2 regions of the Lelliottia amnigena genome follow, and region 1 is predicted to be linked to the other one. Evidence: predicted binding sites of a transcription regulator. Region 1 holds the regulator's gene; the other holds the start of a gene.

Region 1 (3,123 bases):
CGCTAATGCGCGCCGCATTACGCAAAGCAGGGGATTTAAATGACAGATAGCTTTTGAGCGCCGGCAGCAGTGGCAAACGTTTCTGCTTATCCGCCATCAGATCACGGGAATAGAGCGGACGCTGAGTGCGCAGCACGCGTGCGATACGGCTGAAGTGCCAGGCGCAGAACTGCCCGACCGGGTTGTCGGGATGCTGACGGGCAATTTTCTCCAGCGCGCCCAACTGTTTATCCATGGTAAAGCGTGTGGGATAGCGGTGATAGAGAATATCGTCAGCCAGCACGCGCAGTCGCGCCGCGACCGTCTGGGCATTCCAGCGGATCACCGCTTCGGCGTGACTGCGCTCCACCAGCTTTTGCACTTCCTGTGGATGATGCAGGCTGACGGAAATATGTTCCTGTAAATCCAGCCCTACCTGAAACGTGCGCAGTAGCCGTTTGTATTCATGATTTTTATTGGCCGCCAGCATGTGTAGCTGCTGATAACACTGGCTGATTAAATCGACCACTTTTTGCTGACGCGTCAGCAGCGGCGGCAGCGCCTTTTCCGGATCGGTGTGCTGCGTCAGCAGGGTGTATTTTGCTTCGCAGTAATCAGCGAGCTGAACGTAGAGCAGGCTTAAGGATTCGCGCAACGGCTGCTCGCGCCACATCCAGAACCAGAACCAGTTGAATAATCCGTACCACAGCGTGCCAAACGCGTAGATCAGCAGCGGTTCCCAGACGGGCATATTCCCGGCGAGGCTGAGCGTAAAGATCGATGCAATCAGTGAGGCGGGAAGCAAGCGGGCATGCAGAGAACTGATTTCCGCCGTCACGCCGAGCGTGAGTGCCAGTACGGTCAAAATCAACGGCAGGGGGATATCGCGCGCCAGTAATAGCTGTACCGCGAGACTGCATCCGGCAAACAGCGAGCCGCCAATAATCAGGCGCTTGAAAAAGCGTTTATGCGGGGTATCGAGACCGGCAATATTACAGCAGGCAGGAACGAGAGAAAAAAGCAGACCGTGTTGCAGATGACCCAGAATCAAACCGACGGCCACGGGGAGACATAACACCAGCGTTTGCCGAAGTGCGTAGTTAACTTCCGGGTGATAGATCAGCCTGCGCCACATAGATGCCAGAGACAAAAACGGCGTGACACCTTGCGATGGCACGCCGTTCGACCGGAATTAACGCGTTCCGTAAACCACGATGGTTTTACCGTGAGCGGAGATCAGGTTCTGATCTTCCAGCATTTTCAGGATACGGCCAACGGTTTCACGGGAGCAACCCACGATCTGACCAATTTCCTGACGGGTAATTTTAATTTGCATGCCGTCAGGGTGGGTCATAGCGTCAGGCTGTTTCGCCAGGTTCAACAGCGTTTGCGCGATGCGACCCGTTACATCCAGGAAGGCGAGGTTACCCACTTTCTCGGAGGTGATTTGCAGGCGGCGAGCCATCTGCGAAGACAGGCGCAACAGAATATCCGGGTTAACCTGAATCAACTGACGGAATTTTTTGTAGGAGATCTCAGCCACTTCACAGGCTGATTTTGCACGTACCCAGGCGCTACGTTCCTGGCCTTCTTCAAACAGGCCCAGTTCGCCGATGAAATCGCCCTGGTTCAGATAAGAAAGGATCATCTCTTTTCCTTCTTCATCTTTGATAAGCACTGCCACCGAGCCTTTGACGATGTAATACAACGTTTCCGCTTTTTCACCCTGGTGAATCAGCGTGCTCTTCGATGGGTACTTATGAATATGGCAATGAGACAAGAACCATTCGAGAGTCGGGTCTGTTTGCGGTTTGCCAAGCACCATGCGCTGTTATCCTCTGTTATAAGCTGTCACCAGAGTCATAAATCGCATCCTGACTCTGGGGTTGCAATCGAATTCTTCCCCGTACCTGGGAACTAGGCTGTCATAAATGTTTGCAGCCTGTAATGTTTGATGTCCTCTGCATACATGTGTAACGTCAATGTATTACTGTAGCATCCAGAGTGTTTTAGCATAGCTTTTGCCGCGTGTCTCCTGGTGTCTCGCTTCAGCATGACGCAGGTCGTCTTCCGTTGCGAGAATTGTAACGCGCGGGTAATCTGTCCGGAAAAATGCAACGTCGGAGTGAATAAAATGCAAGCGCGTGTGAAATGGGTTGAAGGTTTAACGTTCCTCGGCGAATCCGCTTCAGGACACCAGATTTTGATGGATGGTAACTCCGGCGATAAAGCGCCAAGCCCGATGGAAGTGGTGCTGATGGCGGCGGGCGGATGCAGCGCCATTGACGTCGTCTCGATTCTGCAAAAAGGGCGTCATGACGTCACCGATTGTGAAGTGAAGCTGACATCTGAGCGTCGCGAAGAAGCGCCGCGTCTGTTTACGCATATCAATCTGCACTTCATTGTGACTGGCAAAGCGTTGAAAGATGCCGCGGTTTCCCGTGCGGTGGATCTTTCTGCGGAGAAGTACTGCTCGGTGGCGTTGATGCTGGAGAAAGCGGTGAAAATCACGCACTCCTACGAGGTGATCGACGCGTAAGCGTTGACGAGAGTCAGACCCTCTCCCACAAGGAGAGGGAAAAGGATCATTCGATCTTTTTGCCTTCCATCAGCCGTTGCACCAGCGGCATCATGATCAGCTCCATCGCCAGTCCCATCTTCCCGCCCGGCACCACCAGCGTATTAATGTGCGAAATAAACGAGCCCTGCAGCATCGCCAGCAGCCACGGATAATCAATATCGTCCAGATTACGGAAGTGGATCACCACAAAGCTTTCGTCCAGAGACGGAATCGTTTTTGCCGCAAAGGGATTCGAGGTATCCACCGTCGGGACGCGCTGGAAGTTAATGTGCGTGCGGGAAAACTGCGGCGTCAGGAAGTTAATGTAATCTTCCATTGAGCGCACCACCGAGTCCATGACCGCTTCACGCGAATGGCCGCGCTCGCTGGTGTCGCGGGTGAGCTTCTGGATCCACTCCAGGTTGACGATAGGCACCACGCCAACCAGCAGATCGACGTGCTGCGCCACGTCATGCTGCGGCGTCACCACACCGCCGTGCAATCCTTCGTAAAACAGCACATCGGTCGGTTCCGGGAGCGGCTGCCACGGCGTAAACGTGCCGGGCACCTGGTTCCACGGCACC
Region 2 (3,123 bases), 940 kb from region 1:
CCTGTGTGGTAGGCGCATGAAACATGCGTGCAGCCCCGGCGCCAACGCCGACGCCAACCAGGCCGCCGATGATGAGCGATTTTATTAAAATTATCAGGAACATTCGTCTGCCCTATTAGTGAGAATCAGCGTTGCGTGACAAAATCCACCCGATCAAGATTGATGGCAGTCACGTTGACGGTCACGTCCAGCTCCACGCTGTAAGTGCGTCTTTCCCGGCGCAAAAAGAAGAACAGAAACGCTTCTTTACGCACCGCTTCTTGCGCCTGAACAACCTGCACATCCTGTGGCTCAATACGCAGTAAGATATGCGGCGATGCGTTCATCACCGCGGCCTGTACGTGGTTTAGCGCGTCGGCAAAGGCGCGCGTTTTGGCGTCACCTTTGCCTTTCACTCTCACCGTGGTGGTGAATTGCTCTTTCATGGTTACGCGCCGTACTTTTTCAGCCAGGCCTGCACCAGTCGCTCGCCCAGCTCTTCTTTATCCATAAAACCAAAACCCAAAACGTTGTTGCCTTCGTTGATGGCAGTGACGCCCTCTTCCACTGAACGCATACCGTATTTAGCCTTGTAGCCATGTTTGGTTTGCGCTGTGATGGCACCCGCACCGCCGCTGCCGCAGAACGAGATCCCGAATGTGGCGTTTTCCGCTTTCATCACGTCGCCCAATTTCATGTCCGCCGCCACGCCGGGTACGACAACCGCACGGCCGCCGGCCTTTTCCACACCGATAGCCACTTTCTGGCCTTTACCAAGACGATCGCCGATCACGACTGTAATTTGTTCCATTGTGTAGCTCCTTAAAGGTTGTCTTTAGCGACTTCGAAGTGAACGGAGAGCAGCCAGGCCTCTTCATCAGGAAGATTGCCGAACTGCGCGACCACTTCGCGGGCAAGCCGCATTGAATCTGCTGAAATTTCGTCGAACAGGTCAGCTTCGACCTCTGGCAGCGGTTCGCCGGTCACTGACCGGTGCGCCATTGCGCGAACGTGTGACGTCAGCATCTGCCGCTGGACGTCATTGGGAATGATGTTGTGGCGAGCAAGCAGGGAATAGACCTGCTCAAGCATGGTGTTTGCGAGCGTTTCAGTTTGCGCTGCCTGTTCCCCAACGTCGTTCATTACCGCTCCGTTAATCACTCGTCTTACCCCGTTAATGGCTCTGGGATAAAACTAACGCTGGAGGTTAAAGGTTTGTAGCGAGTTGTTTTCCACTTCGAAGTGGAAAGGAAAGCGGCACCAGTGATCTGTTCCACATAATTACGGTGAATATGTATTATCAACTGGATTTACGTGATGAATGTCACGTGATTCGGCGGTGAAAGGTCAGAAAGCAGAGTGGAAAGATTTACGCGCAAGGTCGTAAAGTGTGACGCGGATAAGGTTTTCTTATTACGTTGTGGCAAACAAAACGGGGGGAATACGCCCCCGTTGATTATTTTGCCGTCTGGCTTAGCGTGCCATTAGCGGAATTTTTTGTGGTTTTCGTTGCGGGTGGCAATGAATCCGTCAGCGGCGGCCTGGGCTTCTTTCACCTTGCCTTCGTTGGCAAGCTTCAGGGCACCGTCGATCTGGCCGACCAGCACGTCAAAACCGTGGCGATAGTCTTTCATTTCAGCGCTGTCTGCGGCTTTGTTTTCCAGCTTCGGTGGCGTCGCTTTTTGCGCATCGAGTGCGGCGACGCGCATTTTGGTCAATGCGTCTTTCATTTCCGTCGCATTATCCGTTTTCTGGACCACTTTCAGGTTGGTACTGAGCGTGTTCATATCATCTTCAAGATCGGCGGCAAACCCAGCAGAACTGAACACTAACGACGACACAGCAAGAATGGCTAACAGGTTTTTACGCATTGCTCACTTCCTTTTTTATTATGAAAAATAAGCTAAATACCCTAAATAATTCGAGCGCAGCCAACGCATCTGCCACGTGAAGTATGACGGGTATTATTGACCCGCGATTTTCATCTCGGGTAACAGCACTGAACCACACTGTATATTGCTACGTGTTTCAATATCGTTACCGACCGTAACGATATTGCGCCACATGTCTTTTAAGTTACCGGCAATGGTGATTTCGCTCACCGGATACTGAATTTCACCGTTTTCAACCCAGAAGCCGGCCGCACCGCGAGAGTAATCGCCGGTGATCCCGCTGACGCCCTGGCCCATCAGCTCAGTCACGACCAGGCCGGTGCCCATTTCTTTGAGCATCTGTTCAAAGTTCAGGCCCTGGCCTTCGATGCGCCAGTTGTGGATGCCGCCCGCGTGGCCGGTACTTTGCAGACCGAGCTTGCGCGCAGAATAGCTGGTCAGCAGCCACTGCGTCAGAATACCGTCTTTAATGATGTCGCGACGTTCTGTACGCACGCCTTCGCCGTCGAACGGCGTCGACGCCAGCCCTTTCAGCAAATGCGGATGTTCTTCGATGGTCAGCCATTCCGGCAGAATTTGTTGCCCCAAAGAGTCGAGCAGGAACGTCGATTTACGATAAACCGCACCGCCCGCAATCGCCCCAACCAGATGACCAAACAGCCCGGTCGCCACTTCGTTGGCAAAAATCACCGGCGCTTTCATGGTGGACAGTTTGCGCGGAGACAGGCGTGACAGCGTGCGTTTTGCACACTCTTCACCGACCCATTCAGGGGACTGTAAATCGCCCATCGCACGGCCAATGGTGTAGGCGTAATCACGTTCCATGTCGCCATTTTCTTCAGCGATAACGCAGCTGGAAAGGGAGTGGCGCGTAGAGCTGTAGCCCTGCAACATGCCGTGGCTGTTGCCGAACACTTTGATGCCGTAGTGGCTGTTAAAGCTGCCGCCTTCGGTATTGGTGATGCGTTTATCCGCCTTCAGAGAGGCCTGTTCGGCGCGCGCGGCAAACTCAATGGCTTCGTCTGGAGACACTTCAGCCGGATGGAAAAGGCTGAGATCCGGCGCGTCAAACGCCAGCAATTCTTTATCCGCGACGCCTGCATAGGGATCGGGTGAGGTATAGCGCGCAATATCCAGCGCAGCCTGCACGGTACGGGCGATGGCATCCGGGCTGAGGTCGGTCGATGACGCGCTGCCTTTGCGATTCTGGTGATAAACCGTAATCCCCAGCGCACCGTCACTGTTAAATTCC

Evidence for each region. The regulator CRP, encoded in region 1, controls carbon source genes, mostly activating them, when cyclic AMP is high. The targets are predictions, from matches to a motif close to ATGTGANNNNNNTCACAT.
Region 2: a site for CRP is predicted at 1,241-1,258, ahead of I6L74_RS10865 (glycine dehydrogenase). Genes of this name have one in related genera too.

The regions. Positions count from the first base shown of each region.
Region 1 is NZ_CP077236.1:1,376,951-1,380,073, reverse strand. It holds gene I6L74_RS06610 (YccS/YhfK family putative transporter) at 1-1,114, opposite strand, end outside; gene crp (cAMP-activated global transcriptional regulator CRP) at 1,172-1,804, opposite strand; gene I6L74_RS06600 (OsmC family protein) at 2,114-2,518, shown strand; gene I6L74_RS06595 (phosphoribulokinase) at 2,565-3,123, opposite strand, start outside.
Region 2 is NZ_CP077236.1:2,316,576-2,319,698, reverse strand. It holds gene I6L74_RS10880 (DUF4311 domain-containing protein) at 1-103, opposite strand, end outside; gene I6L74_RS10875 (DUF4312 family protein) at 126-425, opposite strand; gene I6L74_RS10870 (SFCGS family glycine-rich protein) at 428-790, opposite strand; gene I6L74_RS10865 (glycine dehydrogenase) at 802-1,140, opposite strand; gene cybC (cytochrome b562) at 1,464-1,850, opposite strand; gene pmbA (metalloprotease PmbA) at 1,944-3,123, opposite strand, start outside.